Regions from separate parts of the Streptomyces ficellus genome, predicted to be linked through region 2. Evidence: riboswitches for the same ligand, from Rfam matches in the RefSeq annotation. Region 2 holds a riboswitch; each other region holds the start of a gene.
What was found. A riboswitch is a leader RNA that binds a small molecule or an ion and turns the genes downstream of it on or off. The one in region 2 is predicted to bind cobalamin.
Positions count from the first base shown of each region.

Region 1: it holds a riboswitch for cobalamin, as region 2 does, so the genes downstream of both, EIZ62_RS10565 (ribonucleoside-diphosphate reductase subunit alpha) here and EIZ62_RS29850 (GHMP family kinase ATP-binding protein) in region 2, are expected to answer to the same signal.
Region 3: it holds a riboswitch for cobalamin, as region 2 does, so the genes downstream of both, EIZ62_RS30575 (energy-coupling factor ABC transporter permease) here and EIZ62_RS29850 (GHMP family kinase ATP-binding protein) in region 2, are expected to answer to the same signal.
Region 4: it holds a riboswitch for cobalamin, as region 2 does, so the genes downstream of both, EIZ62_RS25645 (cobalamin biosynthesis protein) here and EIZ62_RS29850 (GHMP family kinase ATP-binding protein) in region 2, are expected to answer to the same signal.

Region 1 covers NZ_CP034279.1:2,474,064-2,480,904, forward strand. Annotated here, with positions in the region: gene EIZ62_RS10540 (extracellular solute-binding protein) at 1-938, opposite strand, end outside; gene EIZ62_RS10545 (GntR family transcriptional regulator) at 1,233-1,997, shown strand; gene EIZ62_RS10550 (DUF3311 domain-containing protein) at 2,131-2,415, shown strand; gene mctP (monocarboxylate uptake permease MctP) at 2,412-4,040, shown strand; gene EIZ62_RS10560 (GNAT family N-acetyltransferase) at 4,127-4,630, shown strand; cobalamin riboswitch at 4,684-4,806, shown strand; gene EIZ62_RS10565 (ribonucleoside-diphosphate reductase subunit alpha) at 4,948-6,841, shown strand, end outside.
Region 2 covers NZ_CP034279.1:6,633,451-6,640,291, forward strand. Annotated here, with positions in the region: gene EIZ62_RS29840 (ATP-grasp domain-containing protein) at 1-712, opposite strand, end outside; gene EIZ62_RS29845 (cysteine synthase family protein) at 709-1,731, opposite strand; gene EIZ62_RS29850 (GHMP family kinase ATP-binding protein) at 1,728-2,654, opposite strand; cobalamin riboswitch at 2,841-3,067, opposite strand; gene EIZ62_RS29855 (VOC family protein) at 3,223-3,609, shown strand; gene EIZ62_RS29860 (amidohydrolase family protein) at 3,629-6,841, opposite strand, start outside.
Region 3 covers NZ_CP034279.1:6,803,500-6,810,340, reverse strand. Annotated here, with positions in the region: gene dhaK (dihydroxyacetone kinase subunit DhaK) at 18-1,010, shown strand; gene dhaL (dihydroxyacetone kinase subunit DhaL) at 1,019-1,633, shown strand; gene dhaM (dihydroxyacetone kinase phosphoryl donor subunit DhaM) at 1,630-2,034, shown strand; cobalamin riboswitch at 2,193-2,393, shown strand; gene EIZ62_RS30575 (energy-coupling factor ABC transporter permease) at 2,424-3,122, shown strand; gene EIZ62_RS30570 (energy-coupling factor ABC transporter substrate-binding protein) at 3,119-3,496, shown strand; gene cbiQ (cobalt ECF transporter T component CbiQ) at 3,504-4,253, shown strand; gene EIZ62_RS30560 (energy-coupling factor ABC transporter ATP-binding protein) at 4,250-5,095, shown strand; gene EIZ62_RS30555 (NADPH-dependent 2,4-dienoyl-CoA reductase) at 5,229-6,841, shown strand, end outside.
Region 4 covers NZ_CP034279.1:5,731,023-5,737,863, forward strand. Annotated here, with positions in the region: gene cobO (cob(I)yrinic acid a,c-diamide adenosyltransferase) at 1-182, opposite strand, end outside; gene EIZ62_RS25635 (putative cobaltochelatase) at 182-2,227, opposite strand; gene EIZ62_RS25640 (cobyric acid synthase) at 2,328-3,839, opposite strand; gene EIZ62_RS25645 (cobalamin biosynthesis protein) at 3,836-4,786, opposite strand; cobalamin riboswitch at 4,872-5,011, opposite strand; gene EIZ62_RS25650 (hypothetical protein) at 5,133-5,354, opposite strand; gene EIZ62_RS25655 (inorganic phosphate transporter) at 5,367-6,635, opposite strand.

The DNA of each region.
Region 1 (6,841 bases), 4.2 Mb from region 2:
GAGCCGCCGAAGAAGACGGAGCCGGGCTTGTCGGCGCTCTTGCCGGGGATCGGGAAGTAGCCGAAGTCGGCGGTCTTGCCGGCCTTCTTCATCGCGTCGATCGCCCCGCCGGCCTCCCAGCCGAGGCCGATCCAGGACGCGACGCCGCCCTTGGGGACGATGTCGGTGGACTGCTGCGGGGTCGCCTCGTCCTTGTCCTTCGGAGCGGTCGAGTACGACTGGAGCTCCTTGTAGAAGTTCATGGCGGCCACGGCCTCGGGCGAGGACAGGCTGCCCTTCCACTTGTCGCCGTCCTTGACCGCGAGGTCGCCGCCCTCGTCCCAGACGAAGCCGGCGTAGACGTACCAGCTCTGGCCGGGCAGGTAGATGGGCTGCGTCTTGGCGTCGGACGCCTTGAGTTTCTTCAGGCCGGCGATCCACTCGGCGCGGGTCTTCGGCGGGGTCACTCCGGCCTTCTTGAAGGCGGCCTTGTCGTAGACGACGACGCGGTTGGCGGCGTACCAGGGGGCGGAGTAGAGCTTTCCGTCCAGCTCGTTGGAGGCGAGCATGCCCTTGTTCCAGCCGTCGGCGCCGAGCTTGGCCTTGTCCTCGGTGAGGTCGGCGAGGCCGCCCGTGGCGGCGTAGCCGGCGGTCTGGGTGTTGCCGAGTTCGATGACGTCCGGCGGGGCGTCCTCGGAGAGGGCCGTGGTGACCTTCTCCTGGATGCCGTTCCACTGCTGGATCTCGACCTTGACCTTGACGCCCTTGTGCTTGGCCTCGAACTCCTTGTTGACGTTCTTGATCCAGGCGTCGGGAGCCGAGCCGTCCATCACCCAGACGGTGAGGGTCTTGTTGCCGCCCGCGTCGGAGCCGCCCCCCTTGCCGTCGTCCGAGCCACACGCGGCGGTACCGACCATCATGCCCGCGACGCCTATCGCCGCGATGAGCTTGCGCTTCACGCCACCCTCCTCAGGGATGCCTGCAAACCCTGCCCCCACCGCGAAGCCATACCGGTGTACTGCCCGTGCTGCCCGTGGGACTGGGACCTGGCCTTTAGTGGTTTAGACCAGTAACCCGGAGCTTGGCCTAGACCTTTAGGGGTGTCAAGGGTGTATAAGAAGGGCAGTCGGGTCCGTTACCGGACCGACACCTGAGGCAGGGCGACGACCCGTGACCGGTCCGTGCCACCATGTGAGCCGCAACAGACGGAGGAGCCGGTGACGGCAACAGCACAGGAGTCGGGAAGGCGGGCCATGGCCACGGATGGGGGCGGCACCGAGACCGAGGGCGGGGCAGCCACCCGCACCGCGCGCGTGCCCAAGTACTACCGGCTCAAGCGGCACCTGCTGGACATGACGGAGACGATGCCGCCGGGCACCCCCGTCCCGCCGGAGCGCACCCTGGCCGCCGAGTTCGACACCTCCCGCACCACCGTGCGGCAGGCGCTCCAGGAACTGGTCGTCGAGGGCCGCCTGGAGCGGATCCAGGGCAAGGGCACGTTCGTCGCCAAGCCGAAGGTCTCCCAGGCCCTCCAGCTCACCTCCTACACCGAGGACATGCGCGCGCAGGGCCTGGAGCCCACCTCGCAGCTCCTGGACATCGGGTACGTCACGGCCGACGACACCCTCGCCGGGCTGCTCGACATCTCGGCCGGCGGGCGGGTCCTGCGCATCGAGAGGCTGCGCCTCGCGAGCGGCGAGCCGATGGCCATCGAGACGACGCACCTGTCGGCCAAGCGCTTCCCGGCGCTGCGGCGTTCCCTGGTGAAGTACACCTCGCTCTACACGGCCCTCGCGGAGGTGTACGACGTGCACCTGGCCGAGGCGGAGGAGACCATCGAGACGTCCCTGGCGACGCCGCGCGAGGCGGGGCTGCTCGGCACCGACGTCGGCCTGCCGATGCTGATGCTCTCCCGCCACTCCCTGGACGGAAACGGCGAACCGGTGGAATGGGTGCGCTCCGTCTACCGGGGCGACCGGTACAAGTTCGTGGCCCGCCTGAAGCGCCCCAACGGCTAGGCGAAGGCCCCGGGCACGCCGATACCCGTACGAGACCCGTCCGTTATCCGGACGGGGGTTCCATGCGGCATGACGGTCCCCTAGATTGCGTGCGCATTACGCCACGTGATCAGCAAGGGGACGGAGTCGCCGTATGACACAGGAGAAACAACCAGTGGTCACCCCCCTGCGGGTGGTGGTGGCGCTCTGCCTGCTCGCTCCGTTCGTGGCGATGCTCTGGGTCGGTTCGTACGCGAAGACCGACCCGTCGTTCATCGGGATCCCGTTCTTCTACTGGTACCAGATGGCGTGGGTCGTCATATCGACCGTGCTGACCATGATCGCGTACCAGCTGTGGCACCGTGACCAGCGCGCCCGTGCCAAGGCGCGCACCGAGTCCTCGGCCGGCGTGCCCGCGCAGGGAGGTGCGTCGAAGTGAAGGACGGCGTGAACGGCGTCGCACTCGCCGTCTTCATCTTCTTCTTCCTGGCCGTCACGGTGATGGGCTTCCTGGCCTCCCGCTGGCGCAAGGCCGAGAACGAGCACAGCCTGGACGAATGGGGCCTGGGCGGCAGATCGTTCGGCACCTGGATCACCTGGTTCCTGCTGGGCGGCGACCTCTACACGGCGTACACCTTCGTCGCCGTCCCGGCGGCGATCTACGCGGCGGGCGCGGCGGGCTTCTTCGCCGTGCCGTACACGATCCTCGTCTACCCCCTGATCTTCACGTTCCTGCCGCGCCTGTGGTCGGTGTCCCACAAGCACGGGTACGTCACCACCTCGGACTTCGTGCGCGGGCGGTTCGGCTCGAAGGGCCTGTCGCTGGCGGTGGCCCTCACCGGTCTGCTCGCCACCATGCCGTACATCGCGCTCCAGCTGGTCGGCATCCAGGCGGTGCTGGACGTGATGGGCGTGGGCGGCGGCGAGAACACGCACTGGTTCATCAAGGACCTGCCGCTGCTGATCGCCTTCGGTGTCCTCGCGGCCTACACGTACTCCTCCGGGCTGCGGGCGCCCGCGATGATCGCCTTCGTCAAGGACACGCTGATCTACATCGTCATCGCGGTGGCGATCATCTACATCCCCATCAAGCTCGGCGGCTTCGACGAGATCTTCAGCAAGGCCGGCGAGGCGTACGCGCAGATCAACCCGGCGACCGACAAGCCGCGCGGCTCGCTGGTACCGCCGGAGATGGGCCAGTGGGGGTACGCGACCCTGGCGCTCGGCTCGGCGCTGGCGCTGTTCATGTACCCGCACTCCATCACGGCGACGCTGTCCTCGCGCAGCCGTGACGTGATCCGCCGCAACACCACGATCCTGCCGCTGTACTCGCTGATGCTGGGCCTGCTCGCGCTGCTCGGGTTCATGGCGATCGCGGCGGGCGTGAAGGTGGACAACGGCCAGCTGGCCATCCCGCAGCTGTTCGAGAACATGTTCCCCGACTGGTTCGCGGGCGTGGCCTTCGCGGCCATCGGCATCGGCGCGCTGGTCCCGGCGGCCATCATGTCCATCGCCGCGGCGAACCTGTTCACCCGCAACATCTACAAGGACTTCCTGAAGCCGGACGCCACCCCGGAGCAGGAGACCAAGGTGTCCAAGCTGGTGTCGCTGCTGGTGAAGGTGGGCGCGCTGGCGTTCGTCCTCACCATGGACAAGACGGTCGCCATCAACTTCCAGCTGCTCGGCGGCATCTGGATCCTCCAGACCCTGCCGGCCCTGGTGGGCGGCCTGTTCACCCGCTGGTTCCACCGCTGGGCGCTGCTGGCCGGCTGGGCGGTCGGCATGATCTACGGCACGGCGGCGGCGTACGGGGTCGCGAGCCCCACGCAGAAGCACTTCGGCGGCTCGTCCGCCGAGATCCCCGGCATCGGCGAGATCGGCTACATCGGCCTCACCGCGTTCGTCCTCAACGCCGTGGTCGTGGTCGTCCTCACCTTCGTCCTGAAGGCGGTCAACGCCCCGGACGGCGTCGACGAGACGTCCCCCGAGGACTACACGGCCGACGCGGGCGACCCGGGCGTCAAGGTGGAGCTCCCGAAGGTCACCGAGGGCGCCGGGCACTGACCGTGCACTGACCCATCCGCGTACGACGGGCCGTCACGTCTCCGCCATGGAGGCGCGGCGGCCCGTTCGTTGTGCACTCTGGCCCCATGGACATCACCATCAGGGCGGTACGACCGGCGGAACACCGGGCGCTCGCGGAGGTCACGGCCGGGGCGTACCTCGGCGACGGCCTGCTGGCCTTCGGGGAGAGCGACGAGTACCTGATCGAGCTGCGGGACGTGGCCCGGCGGGCCGCCGGGGCGGAGGTGCTGGTCGCCGTCGGGGCGGACGAACGGGTGCTCGGCGGGGTGACGTTCGTCCCGGCGGGCGGCGGGCCGTGGGCCGAGCTCGCGCGGGACGGCGAGGCGGAGCTGCGGATGCTGGCGGTCGCCCACGACGCGCGGCGGCGGGGCGCGGGCGAGGCGCTCGTACGGTCGTGCGTGGAGCGGGCGCGGGCCGTGCGGGGGTGCCGCCGGCTGGTGCTGTCGGCCCAGCAGTCCATGCGGGCGGCGCACCGGATCTACGACCGGCTGGGCTTCGCCCGTACCCCGGAACGGGACTGGCAGCCGGTCCCGGGCGTCACTCTCGCCACATACGCGCTGTCCCTCTAACACTCCGGCGACACAACATGTGGGGGGTTCCTCAACGGGCGCCCCCCACATGTATGCTCGTCCTCGCTGTCGCCGCAGGGGAATCCGGTGGAAATCCGGAACTGTCCCGCAACGGTGTGTTGGTGTGCCTTTGTGTACGTACGAGTCCGAAGACCTGCCGACAGCGCACCCGGTCCGTCCGGTCCGGGTGCCCAGACGTCCGGGTCTCGCGGAGTGGGCCGGTGGACGCGGTGCCCTGCGCCCCCGTGTGCCCGGGCGTGCCCGCTCCCCCGCCCGCGTCCGCGGTGGCCCCGAGCCGAGCGAGGGAGAGCCCCCACGTGACCATCGCGCCAGCCGATCCGGTTTCAGCGATCGAGAGCGACGGAAGCGACGGACCCGGGACCGCGCTGCTGCGGACCCTGACCGACCTCACCGCCGACCTGCCCGACACCGACCCGGGCCGGGTCGCCGCCGCCGCGCTGCGGGGCCGGCACGCCGGCTCGGACGAGGCGGAGTTGCGTGAGCTGGCCACCGAGGCGGCCGCCGGGCTGATCTCGGAGGACCCCGCCTACTCCCGGCTCGCGGCCCGGCTGCTGACCCGGACCATCGCCGAGGAGGCGGCGGGACAGGGCGCCGTGTCGTTCACGGCGTCGGTCGCCGTGGGGCACCGCGAGGGCCTGATCGCCGACCGTACGGCCGCGTTCGTCGAGCTGCACGCGGAGCGGATGGACGCGACCGTCGACCCCGAGGGCGACGACCGGTTCGGCTACTTCGGGCTGCGGACGCTCTACTCGCGCTACCTGCTGCGCCACCCGATCACGCGCAAGGTGATCGAGACGCCGCAGCACTTCATGATGCGGGTGGCGGCGGGCCTCGCCGAGGACGACTCGGTACGGGCGCTGGACGACGTGACGGCGCTGTACCGGCTGATGAGCCGGCTCGACTACCTGCCCTCCTCCCCCACCCTGTTCAACTCCGGTACGCGCCACCCGCAGATGTCCTCGTGCTACCTGCTGGACTCGCCGCTGGACGAGCTGGACTCGATCTACGACCGCTACCACCAGGTCGCGCGGCTCTCCAAGCACGCGGGCGGCATCGGCCTGTCCTACTCCCGCATCCGGGCGCGCGGTTCGCTGATCCGCGGCACCAACGGGCACTCCAACGGCATCGTGCCGTTCCTGAAGACGCTGGACGCCTCCGTCGCGGCCGTGAACCAGGGCGGGCGGCGCAAGGGCGCGGCGGCCGTGTACCTGGAGACCTGGCACGCGGACATCGAGGAGTTCCTGGAGCTGCGGGACAACACCGGTGAGGACGCCCGGCGTACGCACAACCTGAACCTGGCGCACTGGATCCCGGACGAGTTCATGCGCCGGGTCAACGCCGACGCCGACTGGTCGCTGTTCTCGCCGGCCGACGTGCCGGAGCTGGTCGACCTGTGGGGCGAGGAGTTCGACGCCGCGTACCGCGCCGCCGAGGCCAGGGGGCTGGCCCGCAGGACGATGCCGGCGCGCGAGCTGTACGGCCGGATGATGCGCACCCTGGCGCAGACCGGCAACGGCTGGATGACGTTCAAGGACGCCTCCAACCGCACGGCCAACCAGACCGCCGAGCCGGGCCACACGGTCCACTCCTCCAACCTGTGCACCGAGATCCTGGAGGTCACGGACGACGGGGAGACGGCCGTCTGCAACCTGGGCTCGGTCAACCTGGGCGCCTTCGTGTCCGGTGACTCGATCGACTGGGAGCGGCTGGACGAGACCGTCCGCACGGCGGTGACGTTCCTCGACCGGGTCGTCGACATCAACTTCTACCCGACCGAGCAGGCGGGCCGCTCCAACGCCCGGTGGCGGCCGGTCGGCCTGGGCGCGATGGGCCTCCAGGACGTCTTCTTCCAGCTGAAGCTGCCGTTCGACTCCCCCGAGGCGCGGGCCCTGTCCACGCGCATCGCCGAGCGGATCATGCTCGCCGCGTACGAGGCGTCCGCCGACCTCGCCGAGCGCAACGGCCCGGTGCCGGCCTGGGAGAAGACCCGTACCGCCCGCGGGGTGCTGCACCCGGACCACTACGACGTGGAGCTGAACTGGCCGGAGCGGTGGGACGCGCTGCGGAAGCGGATCGCCACCGTCGGCATGCGCAACTCGCTGCTCCTCGCCATCGCGCCGACGGCGACCATCGCCTCGATCGCGGGCGTGTACGAGTGCATCGAGCCCCAGGTGTCCAACCTGTTCAAGC
Region 2 (6,841 bases):
CCACCGGGAACGCGGTCACCTCCTCGCGGAAGTGCGGCTCGGGGGACATCTGCCGGCTGGAGACACCCAGCAGCCGGGTCCGCCCCGCCCAGGTGAGGGTCTCGGCACTGTAGACCGGCCCGGTGAAGTACGGCTCCGCGAAGAGCCGGCCCGTCAGGCGCCGCGCCGCGGCCTCCTCCAGGGCGTGCTCCAGCTCCCGCTCGTCCCTGACCAGCCAGACGTTCTGGCTGCCGGTACCGGCGGTGTCCTTGAGGACGGCCGGCAGCCCCACCTCCTTCAGGACCAGGGCGCCCAGGCCCGCCCTACCGTGCCCCCGCCCGCCGTCCGCCTCCACGGCGCCCGCCCGGGACAGGCCCGCCCGGTGCAGCCGGTCGCGCACGGCGGCCTTGTCGCGCGTCAGCCGCAGCACGCCCGGTTCGAGCCCCGGCAGGCCGAAGCGGGCGGTCAGCTCCGCCCCGACGAGGGTCCAGGTGTCCGTGGAGCTGATCAGACCGCGCAGGCCGGGCGTGGCGTCGAGCTGTCCGGCCACCCGCTCGGTGTCGAACGTCTCGGTCGTCACGACGTCGAGGGCGCCGGCGGGCAGGCGCTCCAGCTCGTGGGCGTAGTACGCCGGGTCGCGGGTCAGCAGCCGCAGCCGCTCGCCCAGCGCGTCCGCCGCGCGCACCAGGTGGCCGAGTCCGAACGTCAGGGCTTCCAGGCACACCACGGTCATGCGGCGGCCTCCTTCCAGTGCGCCGGGCAGGGCGTGCGGTTCCACGCCATGACGGACCAGGGCATGGACATCGCCTCGGGACTGTCCACCTCGACGGGCTTCAGCGCGGCCGGGTCCAGGGCCTGCGCGTGCCGGGCGTGCACCTGCTCGACGTACCGGTGGCCCGTGTCGGCGCCGATCACCAGATGGAGCCGGTCCGGATGGCGCCGCGTCTCGTGCGTGGCGGTCAGGTAGGCGGCGCCCGTCGACAGGCCCGCGAAGACGGCGTGGTCGCGCAGCAGGGCGACCGTGCCGGACAGGGCGTGGGTGAAGTCCATCCAGTGCACCGCGTCGTAGAGGTGGTGGCGCACGTTGTCGAACACGATCGACGAGCCGATGCCCGCGATGATCGCCTCGGGATCGTGGTGGTCCTGGCTGCCGAACGTGACGCTGCCGAACGGCTGGACGCCCACCAGCCGCACGTCCGGGTCGCGGCGGCGCAGGTGTTGCACGATCCCGCCCGTGGAGGCCCCGGACCCGACGCCGCCGACGACCGTGAGCGGCCGGTCCGGCGCCGCCGCCGCGAGCTGGTCGGCGACCTCCCGGTAGCCCAGGTAGTGGACGTCGTCGTGGTATTGGCGCATCCAGTGGACGTCGGGCCGCTCGGCGAGGAGCTCCCGCACCCGCCGCACCCGTAACTCCTGGTCCAGCTTGAGGTTCCGCGACGGCCTGACCTGCTCGACGGTCGCGCCGAGGACCTCCAGTTGCGCCAGGGTGGTCGCGTCGACCGTGGTCGACGCGACGATGTGGCAGCGCAGGCCGTAGCGGTGGCAGGCCAGCGCCAGGGCGTGGGCGTAGATGCCGCTGGAGCTGTCGACCAGGGTCTGCCCCGGCCGGATCACGCCCCGGTCGAGCAGGTTCCCGACGGCGGCGAGGGCGGAGTAGACCTTCATCGACTCGAACCGGATCAGGACCATGCCCTCCGACAGCCGGACGAGGTCCGGCCTCTTGAGGGCGTCGGCGATGTGGGGGTGTATCACCCGTATCCTCCTTGGGCGAACGAACACTGGTGGCCGAGCGAACGGAAGAACGCCGACACGTCGTCCTTGACGAACGGGTCGGGGCGGCGCGTGAAGAGGAAGCCGGCCAGGGAGCCGGTGTGGGCGACGAAGACACCGTCCGCCCCGAACTCCCCGCGATGCGCGAGCAGGGCCTCGAACGTCCGCTTCGGCAGCACCTCCTGCGACAGCACGGCACTGTCCGTCGCCGCCCGGGCGACGGCCGCCGGATCGGCCGCCGAGAACCCCTTCAGCAGGTCCGTCAGACAGCGCCCGTACTCCTCCGCCCTGCGCCGGTAGTGGCGCAGCAGCAGAGGTGTGACGGCGGAGGTGTCCACCGTCCCCGGCTCCGTGACGTAGGCCGTGTGGAAACCCACCGACCGCCCCAGCCGGCGCACCACCCGGTGGCGGGCGCTGAGGTACAGCGCGAACTCGTCGAGGAACACACTGTCGGCCCGCTCGATCGACGACAGGATCGCGGTGACCGCGGCGGGGTCGTACGGCAGGGAGAAGACGCGGAACAGGCAGCGCAGCGTGGCGACGACGTCCGCGGTCGAACTCGCCATCCCCACCCCCACGCGCAGATCGGAATGGGCGCTCAGCCGGCCGGGCGGCAGCACCAGCCCGAACCGGTCCAGGAACAGTCCGGCGGCCGCCCGGGCCTTCTCCCCGAGCGGCGGCGCGTCCCGAGGGCCGGCCGGGGTGTCCTCCCCGGGCGTGAAGTACACCCAGGAGTGCAGCTCCACCGGGAACGAGACGATGGCGATGTCCCGTTCCCCCGCCCCGTGCCGCAGGGGGCCCTGGTACAGCTCGCCCAGCGTGCCGTGGCACACCCCGGCCGAGACGCGCCCCGGGCGGGCGGGAACGGAGGACGGGGGGTGCGGCGGGGCGGGGACGCCGGTCACGGCCGTCTGCGAACGAGCCGGCGGCCCGCCCGGATGGGATGTCTCGGGGGCACGAACGCGCTTCCTCCCTCGTCGTCTCGACCCCGGGGGAGCGCACGGGCGAAGCGCGTCCGCCGCGCACCCGCGCGTCGGACCGCGTACACCGCTGACCCAGCCCTCGAGGCCACCGCGAACAGCGCGTGCCGTACCGCACGCGCGCGACCGGCAGGTCTTCGGACTCGTGGGCGCCTGCTGCCGGGTTCCGGCAGTCACCTACTGGCCGTCGCTTCCCGGACCGCTGGATGGGGTCCAGTGCTCGTTGACGGCGTTCGTTCCCACTCACCGCTGCGGGACAGTCCCGGATTCCCACCGGGTTCCCTCTTGCGACGCGCCACCCGCAAGCGGTGACGCGAACCGATCGCGTTCCTCAGCGTAGGGGCACCCGCCCCGCCCCGACAGGGCCACCCCCGCCGTTGGCTTGTTTGCGCCCGCCGCGGCCGTGCGGGCCCGCGTCCCCACCGCGTTGTACCGTGGCGCTCGGTCCGGGACGGACCGGACCGGTGCGGGACCGACGAAGGGGGAGGCCCTGATGAGGGTCAAGGATTTCGACCATGTGGTGCTCAATGTCGAAGACGTGGAGCGGTCACTGGAGTTCTACTGCGGGCCGCTCGGCCTGGAGCCGGTACGGGTCGAGGAGTGGCGGGCGGGCAAGGTGCCGTTCCCGTCCGTGCGGGTCACCCCGACGATGATCATCGACCTGTTCGCCCGCGCCCGCGGCGAGTCGAACGTCGACCACATCTGCCTGGTCGTCGACCCCCTGGACTGGCAGGAGGTCATCGACTCGGGCACGTTCGACGTCGTGGAGGGGCCGGTCAGCCGCTTCGGAGCCCGGGGCTGCGCCCAGTCCGTCTATGTGAAGGACCCCGACGGCAACACGGTCGAACTGCGCTGGTACCCGCAGGACGCCGCGGACTGACGCCCGGACCGGCCGGCCGTCACCCGAGGTCCGGGCCGGGCGCACAGCACCCGTCCCCGCGCAGGGCGCGGCCGACGGCCGCCCAGTCCTGCCCGGCCGGCCCGGTCCGGTCCCCGCGCGACCGGACCTCCGGTGCGGCGAACGCCCCGACGAGCGCGGCCCTCTCGTACGGCACCCCGCCCTTGAGCACCGACACCGTGCGCACCAGCGCGTCGAAGTCCGTGAACGGGTCGCCGTCCACCACCACGAGGTCCGCGACCCGGCCCACCTCCAGGGTGCCCAGGTCCCGGTCCAGGGCGAACGCCCGCGCGGGCAGCCGCGTGGCCGTCGCGAGGGCCTCGGCCGGCGACAGGCCGCCCAGGTGCAGGGCCCGCAGGTTCAGGTGCAGCGACAGGCCCACCGGCACGATCGGCGCGTCCGTCCCCAGCGCCACCAGTCCGCCCGCCGCGAGGACCCGCCGGTACACCTCCGTCTCCGTGCGCAGCGCCGCCAGCCGGGCCTCGCCCGGCGGCAGCGCGGCCAGCTCCCGTACCAGCGCGGAGTCCCACGGCGGCATGACCGACACGACCCGGTCGTCCCGGGCGAGCCCGGGGTCCGCGCCCACCAGCCACATCGCCGGGAACGGCGTGGCGATCAGGGTGAAGTCGGTGCCGGCGGCCGTGTACAGCTCCCGCAGGTCCTGGTAGGCCCGGCCCGTCGCGGTCACCGCGTGTCCGGACTCCCCGCGCTGCGTCGCCGACAGGTGACTGGTCATGTCCTGTCCGGTCTGGAGCCCCGGCGAGCAGAAGTGACTGCCCACGCGCACCCCGAGCCGCTCGTGGGCGAACCGCGCCGCCTCCTCCATCACCCAGCCCGGCGCCCTCACGTACGTCTTGACCACGTCCCAGTCGAGCGCGGCACCCCGCTCCAGGGACCGGCGCAGCCCCGCGCGCGTGCGGTGCGCCCGGCCCATGCTGTAGGCCACCCGGGAGCCGTCCAGCAGCTCGCCGCAGCTCAGCAGCCGCGGGCCGGCCAGCAGCCCGGCGTCGGCCGCCTCCCTGATGCGGGCCTGCTCGTGGGCGAACCCGCCGAGCGACACGGCCGTCGTGACGCCGTAGGCCAGCTGGCACGCGGTCTGCCGGCCGCCGTACGTGTACTGCCAGGGGTGGCTGTGGGCGTCCCACAGGCCGGGAAGCACCGTCCGGTCCGAGGCGTCGACCCGCCGCGCCGCCGACCGGTCACGGCCGGACCAGTGCGGTTCCACCGCCGCGACGCGCCCGCCACGCACGACGACGTCGACGTCCTCCCGCACCGACGACTCGTCGCCCGTGCCGTCCCAGAACCGGCCGGCGCGCACCACGGTGTCGGCGGCCCCCGCCCGCCGGTAGTCCAGCGGGACCCGCACGGTACGCGTGCCGCCGCCGTCGACGGCGGTCAACCGCAGCCGGGCGCCCGACAGATGGAGCAGCGTCCGGGAGTCGCCCGACCACGACGGGTGGTCGGCCGGCTCGGTGGTGAGCGTGCGCGGGGGGCCCGTCGGTGTGCCGTCCGGCGCGACGGGCAGCAGGCACAGGGCCGACTCGACGATCAGCGCCATCCACCGGCCGTCGGGCGACCACACGGGACCGGAACCGTACCGGTCGGAGACGGAGGTGTGCGGGGCGACCGCGTGCAGCCGGCCGGCACCGGTCGAGGCGTCCACGACGCGGACGAGGTTGTAGCCCTCGCGGAAGCGCTGGTTCAGCCGGTTGCGGTCGCACAGGGCGAGGAAGCGGCCGTCCGGGGACCAGCTGGGCCGGCCCGGCAGGCCGCCACCGGCCAGCGGGGCCGCCAGCACGCGTTCGGTACCGGTGGCCAGGTCCTTCACGAGGAGGCGCCCCGCCAGGTCCAGGCACGCGAGCCGGCCGCCGTCGGGGGAGAGGGCCGGGTGGACGCGGCCGCCGGTCGCCAGCGTCGTGCGCGCGCCCGTGGCGAGGTCGTGGCGGTACACCCCGAGCAGGCCGTCGCCGTCGTCCGCGTACACCAGCGACGCCCCGTCGGGCGCCCACGCCGGCCCGAGGAGGTAGCGCGTCGGCCCCGCGCGCACCAGCCGGCGCGGGGGACGCCCGCCCTCCGTCGCGGCCAGCCACAGCGAGTCGAGCGCGGCGAAGGCGATCCGGCGCCCGTCGGGCGACAGCGCGGGCAGGTGGATGCCCCGCACGGGACGCGTCCGGCCGCCCTCGAAGTCGTGCGCCTTGGTCCGGTACCGCGGGCGGCGCACCCGCACGGTCCCCTCGAAGGGGATCGTCTCCGCGGCACGGGGCTCCCCGGGCCGTACGAGCGTGAACCGGCCGTCGACGGTGAGCAGCAGCGCGCCGTCGGCGGTCCAGCGCGGCGGTACGGCGGCGACGTCCCCGGCGACGGCCACCGGCTCGCCGTCCACGACCAGCGCGCACCCGCCGTGGGGCGCCGGGGTGACCCGCAGGTGGGCGAGCCGCTTCCCGTCCGGCGACGGCGCGGGCGCCAGCACCTGGGCGGCGGTGGTCTCGGTGTGGACGACGCTCACCGGACCGGCACCGTCGGCCGGCACGGACACCACCGTCCGGGCGTCGAGTGACGTCCCGGAGCCGGCGCTCCGCACGGCCGCCCGTACGCACAGGATCCGCCCGCCGTCCGGCGACCACACCGGGTCGAAGTCCTCCCAGCGGCCCTCCTGCAACGGCCCCGCCTGCCCCGGCAGTCCGCTGACGGCGCTGAGCGCGCCGCTGCGCAGGTGGAGCACCCAGATGCGGTACGGGGCACCGGACACGGCGTCGCCGCCGCGCTCGGAGGCGAAGGCGAGCCGCGTCCCGTCGGGCGACCAGGCGGGGCCCCGGTCGTCCCAGGGCCCGCCGGTGCGCCGGCGCAGCTCCGAGCCGTCGGGCCGCATGGTCCACAGGTGGAACCCGCCGCCCCGGTAGGCGCAGAACGCGACCAGGGAGCCGTCGGGGGAGTGGACGGGGCGGTGGGGTTCCAGGACGGCCGGTGCGAGCGCGACGGCGGCCCCTCCGGCGCGGGGGAACGACCACAGCACGTGCTGGACCTCGGCGATCAGCCGGTCGCCGGACGGCGCGAGGTCGGCCGCCCCGTTCGTGGCCTCCGAGAAGCGCAGGGAAACGACCTGCTCCCGGGCCGCCACAGCCGCGGCCGCCGCCGGCGGCACCAGGGCGGCTCCCGCCGCAGACCCGGCGCCGGCGAGGAACCCGCGGCGGGACAGCACCCCGGCGCCCGGCGG
Region 3 (6,841 bases), 170 kb from region 2:
CTCACCAGGAGGTATCCATGAGGATGCTGATCAACGTACCCGAGACCGTCGTCGCCGACGCGCTGCGCGGGATCGCCGCCGCGCACCCCGAACTCACCGTGGACGTGGAGAGGCGGGTCGTCGTACGGAGGGACGCGCCCGTGGCGGGGAAGGTGGCCCTGGTGTCGGGCGGCGGGTCGGGGCACGAGCCGCTGCACGCCGGGTTCGTGGGGCCGGGGATGCTGGCGGCGGCCTGCCCCGGTGAGGTGTTCACGTCGCCCGTTCCGGAGCAGATGGTGCGGGCGGCCGCCGCCGTGGACAGCGGGCACGGCGTGCTGTTCGTCGTCAAGAACTACACGGGCGACGTGCTGAACTTCGAGATGGCCGCCGAACTCGCCGAGGACGAGGGCGTGCAGGTCGCCAGGGTCCTCGTCGACGACGACGTGGCCGTGTCGGACAGCACGTTCACGGCGGGGCGGCGCGGGACCGGCGCGACGCTCTTCGTGGAGAAGATCGCCGGTGCGGCCGCCGAGGAGGGCGCGCCCCTGGAGCGGGTGGAGGCGATCGCCCGGCGGGTGAACGCGAGTTCGCGGAGTTTCGGGGTGGCGCTGAGCGCCTGCACCACCCCCTCGAAGGGCAGCCCGACGTTCGACCTGCCGCCGGGCGAGCTGGAGCTGGGCATCGGCATCCACGGCGAGCCGGGCCGGGAGCGGCGGCCCATGATGACGTCGCGGGAGATCGCCGACGTCGCGGTGGACGCCGTCCTGGAGGACCTGAGGCCGAGCGGGCCGGTGCTGGTGCTGGTCAACGGCATGGGCGCGACACCGCTGCTGGAGCTGTACGGGTTCAACGCCGAGGTGCAGCGGGTGCTGGGCGAGCGGGGCGTGACCGTGGCCCGTACGCTCGTCGGGAACTACGTGACCTCGCTCGACATGGCGGGGTGCTCGGTGACCGTGTGCCAGGCGGACGAGGAACTGCTGCGGCTGTGGGACGCACCGGTGCGGACGGCCGCCCTGCGATGGGGAGTGTGAGGCGCGTGATGCTCGACGCGGACTTCTTCCGGCGCTGGATGACCGGCGCGGCCGCCGCCGTGGACCGGGAGGCCGGGCGGCTCACCGACCTCGACTCGGCGATCGGGGACGCCGACCACGGGGCCAACCTCCAGCGGGGATTCGCCGCGGTGGTCAAGGCCCTGGAGGGTGACCCGGCCGGGACGCCGGGCGCGGTGCTGGTGCTCGCGGGGCGGGAGCTGATCTCGACGGTCGGCGGTGCTTCGGGGCCCTTGTACGGCACGCTGCTGCGGCGCACCGGGAAGGCCCTGGGGGACGCCGCCGAGGTGGCGCCCGTGCAGCTGGCCGAGGCGCTGCGGGTGGGCGTGGCCGCGGTGGCGCAGCTCGGCGGGGCGAAGGCCGGGGACAAGACGATGCTGGACGCGCTGGAGCCGGCCGTGGAGGCGCTGGCCGAGTCGCTCGGCGCGTCGTTCGCGGCGGCGGCCGAGGCGGCGGACCGGGGCGCCCTGGCGACCGTTCCGATGCGGGCGCGCAAGGGCAGGGCCAGCTACCTCGGTGAGCGCAGCGTCGGGCACCAGGATCCGGGGGCCACGTCGTCCGCCCTGCTGATCGGCGCCCTCGCCGGGGCGGAGGCGGCGCGGTGACCGCGCGGGTGGGCATCGTGCTGGTGTCGCACAGCGCCCGGGTCGCGTCCTCGGTGGCGGACCTGGCCCGGGGTCTCGCCGGTGGCGGGGAGACCGCGCCGGTGGCGGCGGCGGGCGGCACTCCGGACGGCGGGCTCGGCACCAGCGCGGAGCTGATCACGCAGGCGGCGACGGCGGTCGACGGCGGTGCGGGCGTGGCCGTCCTGGTGGACCTGGGCAGCGCGGTCCTGACGGTGAAGGCCCTGCTGGCGGAGGGCGACGAGCTCCCCCCGGGCACCCGGCTGGTGGACGCGCCGTTCGTGGAGGGCGCGGTGGCCGCGGTGGTCACCGCCTCGGCGGGCGGCGACCTGGACGCGGTGGCGACGGCGGCCGCGGAGGCGTACGGCTACCGCAAGGGCTGACGACGAGGGCGCGACCGGGAGCGCGGCCGGAGGCGCGGGGTGGTGCGGGCGGTGACGCCCGGTGGCGGCCCCGGCCGCGGTCCCGGCCCCGGCCCGGTCCCGTTTCGGGTGTGACGTTCCCGGTCGCCGCGCGGGTTGTGATGTACCTGGTCAACGCACTACTGTCGCAGGGCCTTGGTGTTCGGGAAACCGGTGCGGTACCGGTGCGGCCCTCGCCACTGTGATCGGGAAGTCCGGCTCCACCCCTCCGGGAAGCCACTGGAACACCGCGGGAGACCGCGGGTCCGGGAAGGCGGGGCCGCGGCGGCATCCTCTGTCATCCCGTCAGCCAGGAGACCGGCCGGGGCGCGTTGTCCATCCACGAGGTGCTGGAGAGGGTCTCCCACATCATGCATATCGCCGAGGGGTACCTACCCCCTGCGCACGCGGTCGCCTGGACCGTCGCCGCCGCTCCGTTCGTCGCCCATGGCGTCCGCGCCCTGACCCGTGAGGTCAGGGCCAATCCCGAGTCGACCCTCCTCCTCGGCGCCTCCGGTGCCTTCACGTTCGTCCTCTCCGCGCTGAAGATCCCCTCGGTGACGGGCAGTTGCTCGCACCCGACCGGCACGGGGCTCGGGGCCATCCTGTTCCGGCCGCCGATCATGGCGGTGCTGGGCACCATCACGCTCCTCTTCCAGGCCCTGCTGCTGGCCCACGGCGGCCTGACCACCCTGGGCGCCAACGCCTTCTCCATGGCGATAGCCGGGCCGTGGGCGGGCTTCGCCACGTACTGGCTGCTGCGCCGCTTCGGCGCGCCGCTGATGGTGAGCGTGTTCTTCGGGGCGTTCGTCGCCGACCTGTCCACGTACTGCGTCACCAGCGTGCAGCTCGCGCTGGCGTTCCCCGACCCGGGCAGCGGTTTCGCCGGCGCGCTGGCGAAGTTCGGCGGCATCTTCGCGGTCACACAGATCCCGCTGGCGGTCAGCGAGGGCCTGCTCACCGTGCTGGTGATGCGCCTGCTGACGCAGTCGAGCAAGGGGGACCTGCTCCGGCTCGGCGTCCTGTCGGCGAAGCCGGCGAAGAACTCGAAGGAGGCCGTGGCCCGATGAGCCGTAACGCCAGGATCAACACGCTGCTGCTGCTCGTCGTGGTCGCACTGGCCGTCCTCCCGCTCGCGCTGGGCATGGGCGACCACAAGGAGGAGCCGTTCGCGGGCGCCGACGCGCAGGCGGAGACGGCCATCACCGAGCTGGAGCCGGACTACGAGCCGTGGTTCAGCCCGCTGTACGAGCCGCCGTCCGGCGAGGTCGAGTCGGCCCTGTTCGCGCTCCAGGCCGCCATCGGCGCGGGTGTGCTCGCGTACTACTTCGGGCTGCGGCGCGGACGCCGGCAGGGCGAGACCCGGGCCCGGGAGCAGGCCGGGGACGACCAGGCGCACGGCGCGGACGCCCCGGGCGCCGGCGACCGGCAGCCCTCCGCCTAGCCGCCCGGTGCTGCCGATCGACGCGGCGGCGCACAGCAGTCGCTGGCGCCGCCGTCATCCGTGCGAGAAGGCCGCTCTGGGGTTCGGCCTGACGGTACTGGCCGTGTGCCTGCCGCCCTGGCCGGGCGCCGTGCTGGTCGCCGCCGCGGCCCTGGTGGTGCTGCTCGGCCCGGCCGGGGTCGCCGCGCGGCAGCTGTGGCGGGCGTGGCGCGTCCCGCTGGGCTTCTGTGTGACGGGGGCGGTTCCGCTGCTGTTCCAGGTGGGCGGGGCGGGCGGTTTCGTCTCGCTCGCGCCCGACGGACCGCTGCACGCCGGGCAGTTGCTGCTGCGTACGTCCGCGGCCTCGCTGGGCGTGCTGCTGTTCGCGTTCACCACACCGGTCTCCGACGTGCTGCCGCGGCTGGCGCGGGCGGGGGTGCCGGCGCCGGTCGTCGACGTGGCGCTCGTGATGTACCGGATCGCCTTCCTCCTGCTGGACGCGGTCCGGCGGGTCCGGCAGGCGCAGGCGGCGCGCCTGGGGCTGACGAGCAGGGCGGCCGCCTGGCGGTCCCTCGCTGGTCTCGGCGCGACGGCCTTCGTCCGGGCCTTCGACCGTGCCGCGCGGCTCCAGACGGGGCTGGCCGGCCGCGGCTACGACGGCACCCTGCGGGTGCTGGTGCCGCGGACCGCGGTCTCCGGGCGGTTCCTGGCCGCGACGGGCGCCCTGCTCGCGGGGCTCGTCGCCCTCACCTTCGTCCTGAAGAGGTTCCTGTCATGAACGCTTCCGCCGTGGTGGAACTCGTCGGCGCCGGTTACGCCTACGAGGACGGCCCCGCCGTGCTGCGGGACATCGGCTTCGCCGTGCCCGCGGGGCGGTCCGTCGCGCTGCTCGGCCGCAACGGCAGCGGCAAGACGACGCTGCTGCGGCTGCTGAGCGGCGGGCTGCGGCCGGTGAGCGGGCGGCTGCGCCTGGAGGGGCGGGACGTGTCGTACGACCGGGCCGGGCTGACCCGGCTGCGGACGACGGTGCAGCTGGTCGTCCAGGACCCGGACGACCAGTTGTTCGCCGCGTCCGTGGGCCAGGACGTGTCGTTCGGGCCGATGAACCTGGGGCTCACGGAGCGCGAGGTGCGGGAGCGGGTGAGCGAGGCGCTGGAGGCGCTGGACATCGCGGCGCTGGAGGACCGGCCGACGCACCTGCTGTCGTACGGCCAGCGCAAGCGGGCCGCGATCGCGGGAGCGGTCGCCATGCATCCCCGGGTGCTCGTCCTCGACGAGCCGACCGCGGGGCTCGATCCGCACGGCCAGGAGCGGCTGCTGGCCGTGTTGGACGGGCTGCGCGCCTCCGGAACGACGGTCGTCATGGCCACCCACGACGTGGACCTCGCGCTGCGCTGGGCCGACGACGCGGCGGTCCTCACCTCCGAGGGCCTGCGCACCGGCCCGGTGGCCGGGCTCCTCGCCGACCAGGCGCTCCTGGACGCCGCCCGGCTGCGCCGCCCCTGGGGAATGGCGGTGGCCCGGGTGCTCCGCGACCGGGGCCTGCTGGGCCCCGGGGAGGCGGGCCCGCGCACCCCGGAGGAGCTGGAGGAGTGGGCGGCGGCGGTCACGGACCGCTAGGACGCGTCACCGCCAGGGCGGGTCTGCCGTGCGCGTTGTGCAGGTCACGTGCCGAACCTTATGCAACTTGTTGCACAAGGCCTCCGTGGTCGTCTACAACTGGGGCGACGACATCGCGCGAGGAGGCGCCCCCATGACTGCGACCCAGGCCCAGGCCCCGGCCCCGTACCCGCACCTGCTCGAACCCCTGGACCTCGGGTTCACCACGCTGCCCAACCGGGTGCTCATGGGCTCCATGCACGTGGGGCTGGAGGAGGCCGAGAACGGCTTCGCGCGCATGGCCGCCTTCTACGCCGAGCGGGCCCGCGGCGGCGTCGGGCTGATCGTCACCGGCGGCATCGCGCCCAACGACGCCGGGCGGCCCTACGAGGGCGGGGCCAAGCTGACCACCGAGGAGGAGGCCGCCGCGCACCGCGTCGTGACGGACGCGGTGCACGCGGCGGGCGGGCGCATCGCGATGCAGCTCCTGCACTTCGGGCGGTACGCCTACCACCCCGACCTGGTCGCGCCCAGCGCGCTCCAGGCGCCGATCAGCCCCTTCGTACCCAACGAGCTGACCGACGCGCAGATCGAGCAGACGATCGAGGACTACGCGCGCGCCGCCGAGCTGGCGAAGTCCGCCGGGTACGACGGCGTCGAGATCATGGGCTCCGAGGGCTACCTGATCAACGAGTTCATCGCCGCCGGGACGAACCGGCGCGAGGACCGGTGGGGCGGCTCCTACGAGAACCGGGTGCGCTTCCCGCTGGAGATCGTGCGCCGGACCCGGGAGCGGGTGGGCCCGGACTTCATCCTCATCTACCGGCTCTCGATGCTGGACCTCGTGCCGGGCGGCTCGTCCCTGGAGGAGGTCGTGGCGCTCGCCCGGGAGATCGAGGCGGCCGGAGCCACGATGATCAACACGGGTATCGGCTGGCACGAGGCCCGCATCCCCACCATCGCCACCTCGGTGCCGCGCGGCGCGTACACCTGGGTCACCAAGAGGCTGATGGGCTCGGTGTCCATCCCGCTGATCACCAGCAACCGCGTCAACACCCCCGAGGTCGCCGAGCGGATCCTGGCCGAGGGGCGTGCGGACATGATCTCGATGGCCCGGCCGTTCCTCGCCGACCCCGACTTCGTCGCGAAGGCGGCGGACGGCAGGCCGGAGACCATCAACACCTGCATCGGCTGCAACCAGGCCTGCCTCGACCACACCTTCAGCGGGAAGATCACCTCCTGCCTGGTCAACCCGCGCGCCTGCCACGAGACGGAGCTGGTCCTCTCCCCCACCCGGCTGCGCAAGCGGATCGCGGTCGTCGGCGCGGGCCCGGCCGGCCTCGCCTGCGCCGTCTCGGCCGCCGAGCGCGGGCACGACGTCACCCTGTTCGACGCGGCGGACGAGATCGGCGGCCAGCTGAACATCGCCAAGCGGGTGCCCGGCAAGGAGGAGTTCGACGAGACGCTGCGCTACTTCCGCACCCAGCTGACGCTGCGCGGCGTGGACGTGAAGCTGGGCACGCACGCCACGCCCGAGCTGCTGAGCGACTACGACGAGGTGGTCGTCGCCACCGGCGTCACCCCGCGCACCCCCGTCATCGAGGGCGTCGACCACCCGTGTGTGGTCAGCTACCTGGACGTACTGCGCGACGGCGCCCCGGTCGGCGAGCGGGTCGCGATCATCGGGGCGGGCGGCATCGGCTTCGACGTGGCGGAGTTCCTCACGGACGGCGGCGAGGGCGCGAGCCAGGACGCCGAGACCTACTT
Region 4 (6,841 bases), 900 kb from region 2:
GACTTGACGAACTGGAACACCCCGACCGGCCAGCCCTGGTTCCAGGCGCGCAGCGCCATCCCGAACGCGGCGGTCGACTTCCCCTTGCCGATACCCGTGTGCACCATGACCAGCGCCCGGTTGCGGCGCTGACGGGTGGTGAGACCGTCGTCCGGTACGACGGTCGGCTGTCCCTGCGGCATTAAGCGGCCCTCCCGGTAGTTGCCCTGACATCCCTCACGAGGCCGGCGATGGCGTCCGCCCGCAGCTCGTCGAGCGTGACGGCGGTGCCGCCGAGGGCGCGGGCCAGTTCGGCCGCCATCCCCAGCCGTACCGGCCCCGTCTCGCAGTCCACGACCACCGACGCGGTGCCCTCCGCCGCGTGCAGGCCGGCCGCCCGCGCGGCCAGCGCCACCGGCTCCGGCCCGCCGGTCGCCCGGCCGTCCGTGACGACCACCAGCAGCGGGCGGCGCGCCGGGTCGCGCAACCGCTCCACGCGCAGCACGTCGTGCGCCTTCAGCAACCCGGCCGCGAGCGGGGTGCGCCCGCCGGTCGGCAGCTGCTCCAGCCGTGCGGCGGCCGCGTCGACGGACGACGTGGGCGGCAGCGCGAGCTCGGCCGACGCGCCGCGGAAGGTCACCAGTCCGACCTTGTCGCGCCGCTGGTAGGCGTCCAGCAGCAGCGACAGCACGGCGCCCTTGACCGCGCCCATCCGCTGCCGGGCCGCCATGGAACCGGACGCGTCCACCGCGAACAGCACCAGGTTCCCCTCGCGCCCCTCGCGCGTCGCCTGCCGCAGATCGTCCCGCCGTACGACCAGCCCGGCGCCGGACCGGCCGCGCGCCCGCTGGTGCGGGGCGGCCGCCCGCACGGTCGCCGCCAGGTGCAGCTTGGTCAGCGTCCCCTTCGGCCGCCGCGCCCCGGTCGTCCGTCCGTGCTCGGTACGGGCACGGGAGCGCCGGCCCGACGCGCCCTCGCCGAGACCCGGCACGCTCAGCACCTTGGTGCGGAACGGCTCGGCAGCCTTCACGGGCGCCTGCTCGGAACCGCCGCCCGCGCCGGGCGCCGGTGCGGGCGCCCCTGCGGGAGGCTCCGCGGGCGTCTCCTCGGACGTCCCATCCGGCCTCTCCCGGTCCGTCCCGTTCTCCGGCTCCCCGCCCTGCGGAGGCACACCACCACCGCCGGGACCGCCGCCGTCGGGACCGCCCCCGGGGCCCGGGTCGGGATCCGGGTCGTCGTCGCCGAACTCCTCCAGCGTCTCGTCCAGCTTGTCCTCGTCCAGCCCCGGCGCGTCGAAGGGGTTGCGCCGACGCCGGTGCGGCAGCGCCAGCAGCGCCGCCTGCCGCACGTCGCCGGACGTGACGTCGGTACGCCCCGCCCACGCGGCCAGCGCCGTCGCCGTCCGCGCCATCACGATGTCGGCGCGCATGCCGTCCACCTCGAACGCCGCGCACGTCGCCGCGATCTGCCGCAGCGCCGCGTCACCCAGCACCACCGAGGGCAGCAGCGCCCGCGCGGCCACGATCCGCTCCCGCAGCGCGGCCTCCTCGCCGGCCCACCGGGCCGCGAAACCGGCCGGGTCGTCGTCGTACGCGAGACGGCGGCGCACCACCTCGACCCGCTGCTCCGGCTCCCGCGAGGCGGCCACCTCCACCGTCAGCCCGAACCGGTCCAGCAGCTGCGGCCGCAGCTCGCCCTCCTCCGGGTTCATCGTCCCGACCAGCAGGAACCGCGCGGCGTGCCGTACGGAGACGCCCTCCCGCTCCACGTACGAGGCGCCCATGGCGGCCGCGTCGAGCAGCAGGTCGATCAGGTGGTCGTGCAGGAGGTTGACCTCGTCGACGTACAGGATCCCGCGGTGCGCGGCGGCGAGCAGGCCCGGCTCGAACGCCTTCACGCCCTCGGCGAGCGCCCGCTCGATGTCCAGCGCCCCGACGAGCCGGTCCTCCGACGCGCCCACGGGCAGCTCGACCATGCGGGCCGCCCGGGCCGACGCGGCGCCGGTCCCGTGCGGGCCGTCCGGGCAGCCGGGATCGGGCGCGGCGGGGTCACAGCTGAAGCGGCAGCCCGCGACGACGGACACCTCGGGCAGCAGGTCCGCCAGGGCCCGCACCGCCGTGCTCTTCGCCGTGCCCTTCTCGCCCCGGACGAGTACACCGCCGACCGCCGGGCTGACCGCGTTGAGCAGCAGCGCCAGCCGCAGGTCGTCCATGCCGACGACGGCGGTGAACGGGTATCGGGTGCTCATGCTGTGATCACTCCCTCGAGTGGTTTCCCTCCGGACGCGGAGGAGTTGCCGGCCGGGACGTACGCGATGCGGGGGGCCGCCGTTCGACCCGCCCGGGTCGTCATGGCGCCCCCGGCGGAACGAACGGCAGCCCGGCCGGGGCACCCCGCTCGATGAGCTTCCAGAGCGCGTCGGTGTCCGCGTGCTCCTCGATCAGGTCACCCAGCCGGTCCAGCTGCTCCTCGCGCAGCGCCCCGAACGACGTCCCGGGCGCCGGCACGAACCGTCTCCCCGCCGCCCGCGCCACCTGCGCCAGGAACGCCCGCCGGAAGCCGTCGCTCTCCAGCGAGCCGTGCCAGTGCGTGCCCCACACCGCCCCGACGCGGCACCCGTCCAGGAACGGCTCGCCGCCGCGCACGTCGGCGACACCGTGGTGGATCTCGTACCCCTCGACCCGCTCGCCGAGAGCCTCGCCGACCGGCCGCGCCAGTGTCTTCTCCGGCGCGAACCGCACCCGCACCGGGAGCAGCCCGAGCCCCTCGACCGCACCGGCCCGGGACTCCACCTCGTCGTCGATGTGCTCGCCCAGCGCCTGGAAGCCGCCGCAGATGCCGAGCACCGGGCGCCCCTCGGCGGCCCGCCGCGCGATCGCCTCCGCGAGGCCCCGCTCGCGCAGCCACGCCAGCGCCCTCACCGTCCCGCGCGTCCCGGGCACCACCACCAGGTCCGCGTCGGCCAGCTCCTCCGGCCGGTCCACGAACCGGACCACCACGCCCGGTTCGGCGGCCAGCGCGTCGACGTCCGTGAAGTTGGACATCAGCGGTACGGCGCAGACGGCGACCCGCAGCACGTCCTCGCCGGCCGGCGGCGCGACGACCGACTCGCGGACCGCGCCGCGCAGCGACACCCGCAGCCCGTCCTCCTCGTCGATGCCGAGCCCGTGCGCGTACGGCAGGACACCGAGGGTCCGCCGGCCGGTCAGGTCCAGCAGCATGTCCAGGCCCGGCTCCAGCAACGTCACGTCACCCCGGAACTTGTTCACCAGATAACCCGCGACCAGCTCCTGGTCCTCCGGCGCCAGCAGCGCCGTCGTACCGAAGAACTGCGCGAACACGCCGCCCCGGTCGATGTCGCCCACCACGACCACCGGGAAGCGGGCGGCGCGCGCGATGCCCATGTTGACGATGTCGGTGCGCCGCAGGTTGATCTCCGCCGGGCTGCCCGCGCCCTCGCAGATGACGGCGTCGTACGTGCTCCGCAGCTCCTCCAGGCACTCCACGACCGTGCCGAGCAGCGCCTGCTGGCGGCCGCCGTGGTAGCCGCGGGCGCTCAGCTCGCCGACCGGCTTGCCCATCAGCACGACCTGGCTGGAGCGGTCGCTGCCCGGCTTGAGCAGCACCGGGTTCATCAGCGCGGTCGGCTCCACGCGCGCCGCCTGCGCCTGCATGGCCTGAGCCCGCCCGATCTCCGCGCCCTCGCGCGTCACGAACGAGTTCAGGGACATGTTCTGCCCCTTGAACGGCGCGACCTTCACGCCCTGCCGCACCAGCCAGCGGCAGATGCCGGCCGTGACGACGCTCTTGCCCGCGTCGGACGTGGTGCCCGCGACGAGCAGCCCCCCACCCCGCTTCATGTACGCCTCCGCCTCATCGCCCCGAACGCCAGCCGCCCGCCCGCGCACACCGCGAGGGTCAGGGCGCTCACCCGGCGCGACAACCGCACCGCCCGCTCGATGTCCGCCACCTCCACCGCCCGGCCCGCCGCGTTGAGCACCGGCCGGTGCTCGACGCGCCCGCCGTACGACAGCGTCCCGCCCAGCCGTACACCCAGCGCGCCGGCGAACGACGCCTCCACCGGGCCCGCGTTCGGGCTCGGGTGCTTGTCCGCGTCGGCCCGCCAGGCCCGGACCGCGCCGCGCGGGTTCCCGCCCGCGACCGCGGCCAGGGCGGCCGTCAGCCGGGCGCCCGGCCAGCCGGCCACGTCGTCCAGGCGCGCCGACGCCCAGCCGAAGCGGCGGTACCTCGGGGACTTGTGGCCCACCATCGCGTCGAGCGTGTTCACCGCCCGGAAGGCCACCAGGCCCGGTACGCCGCCGACCGCGCCCCACACCAGGGCGCCGACCACGGCGTCGGAGGTGTTCTCGGCGACCGACTCGACGACCGCGCGGGCGATGCCGGGGCCGTCCAGGGACTGCGGGTCCCGCCCGCACAGGTGCGGCAGCCGTTCGCGCGCCACCTCCAGGTCGCCGGCGGCCAGTGCGCCCCCGATCGCGCGGGCCTCGCGCCCCAGCGTCGTACCACCGACGACGGCCCACACGGCGGCCGCGGTGAGCGCGGCGGGAACGGCGCCCCGGTCGCGTACCGCCCGGCTGACGAGCACCGCCGCCCCGGCCGCGCCCCCGGCGCACACCACGGAGTGCAGTGCGCCCCACGCGCGGTGGTCGCGCCACAACACGCCCTCCACCGCGCCCGCGGCGCGCCCGAACGCGGCGACGGGGTGCCCGCGGCGGGGGTCGGCGAGCAGCAGATCGGCGGCCAGCCCGGCGGCGGCGCCGTACGCGAAGACGCGGTCACCGCGCATGGGTTCTCGATGTGCTGGGTGCTTCCGGGGCAGCGCGAAGGCAGCCGGGCATGGTGATGTCCTCACTCAGGGTCCGCGCCCTGGCTCGACGTGACCGGCGACGGGAGTTCCTGACTCATCCGCCCGTCAGGGCGAACTCACAGTGGCGGGACCGCGCCGGAGTCGCACCGGCTTCCTCACCTGCCGCCGTAATGGCCCCGGCAGTCCACCACGCCCCGCGAACGCCCGTCAACTCGCTGTTGACCTGCGGCGGGAGGTTGTGCCGAGGCACACACCGGCGTACGACGGCGCCCCCGGAACGACATGTCGTTCCGGGGGCGCCGGGGGAGAGCCGGGGGAGACCCGATCAGGTGACGATCAGGAAGATCCCGTACGCCACGGCCGCCGCGCAGAGCGCGAAGCAGGCGTAGGCACCCGTGCGGGCGAGGGTGGCGGAGCCCCCGCCGGCGGAGGCGGTCTCCTGCTTGGAGAGGCCGACGATGCCGAGGGTGAACAGGCCCACCAGTGCGACGGTGGCCAGGAGGCTGACCCCGAAGACGGAGCCGAGAGCTGCCCAGTCGATCTTCATGCTGTTCTTTCCTTACACCGTGGCGGCGGGAGCCGGGGCGTGGGACGTCGAGTTCGCCTCACCCGCCGGGGCGGGGATGGTGGCCTTGAGCTCCTCGGCGGTGACCGCGACGGCACCGGCCGGGGGCGGCGGGGTGACGGCCGCGATCGCGGTGGTCACGACGCCCGCGGGCTCCTCCTGCTCCACCTCGTTGACGTTGGTGTGGTCGACGACCTGGCGGCGGGAGATGAACCAGATCGCGGCGCAGGAGGCGACCAGGAAGACCGCGACGGCGGCGACGCCCCAGTCACCCTGCTTGGTGACGTACTCGGAGGCGGCGGCGACCAGGCCGGCGGCCGGCAGGGTCAGGCCCCAGGCGACGAACATCCGGGTCGCCGTCGACCAGCGGACCACGCCGCCCTTGCGGCCGAGGCCCGCGCCCATCACGGCGCCGGAGCAGGAGTGCGTGGTGGAGAGCGAGAAGCCCAGGTTGGAGGAGGCCAGGATGACGGCCGCCGCGCTGGTCTGGGCGGCGAAGCCCTGCTGCGGCTGGAGGTCCGTGAGGCCCTTGCCCATGGTGCGGATGATGCGCCAGCCACCGAGGTAGGTGCCGAGGGCGATGGCCAGACCGGCGGAGACGATCACCCAGACCGGCGGGTTCGAGCCGGGCACGAGGACGCCTCCGGCGACCAGGGCGAGGGTGATGATGCCCATCGTCTTCTGCGCGTCGTTGGTGCCGTGGGCGAGGGAGACCAGACCGGCCGAGGCGATCTGGCCGGCGCGGTAACCCTTGCGGCCGGTCTTCTCGTCGACGTGCTTGCCCGCCTTGTACGTCAGGCGGGCGGCGAGCATCGCGGCGATGCCCGCGACCAGCGGGGCCGCGACGGCCGGGATCAGGACCTTGGTGACGACCACGCCGCCGTTGACGCCGCCGATGCCGACGGAGGCGACGGTGGCGCCGACCAGGCCGCCCATCAGGGCGTGGGAGGAGCTGGACGGCAGGCCGACCAGCCACGTCAGCAGGTTCCACAGGATCGCGCCGACGAGCGCCGCGAAGATCACTTCTGGTGTGATGCCGTCCTCGGTGACGAGTCCGCTGGAGATCGTCTTGGCGACCTCGACGGACAGGAAGGCGCCGACCAGGTTGAGCACGGCGGACATGGCCACCGCCGTCTTGGGCTTCATCGCGCCGGTCGAGATGGTGGTCGCCATCGCGTTGGCGGTGTCATGGAAACCGTTCGTGAAATCGAACACGAGAGCTGTCACGACCACAATGGCGAGCAGCAGCGTGATGTGTTCCATTTACCCAGGCAATCGTTCGACGTCAGTGGCACGGCGAACGTAAGCAACCTGAGTGAACGGAAGGTGAACTGGCTCGGGCGCCATGGTGACCCCAAGCGGGGTGCGGTCATTCCGCTTACGCCCCCGGGCGTGAGGTCGGGGCCGGAAAACCGGGCGATTCCGGCACCCCGCCCCGTCTCCTCACGGCCGCGCCGTGGCCCGGCGCC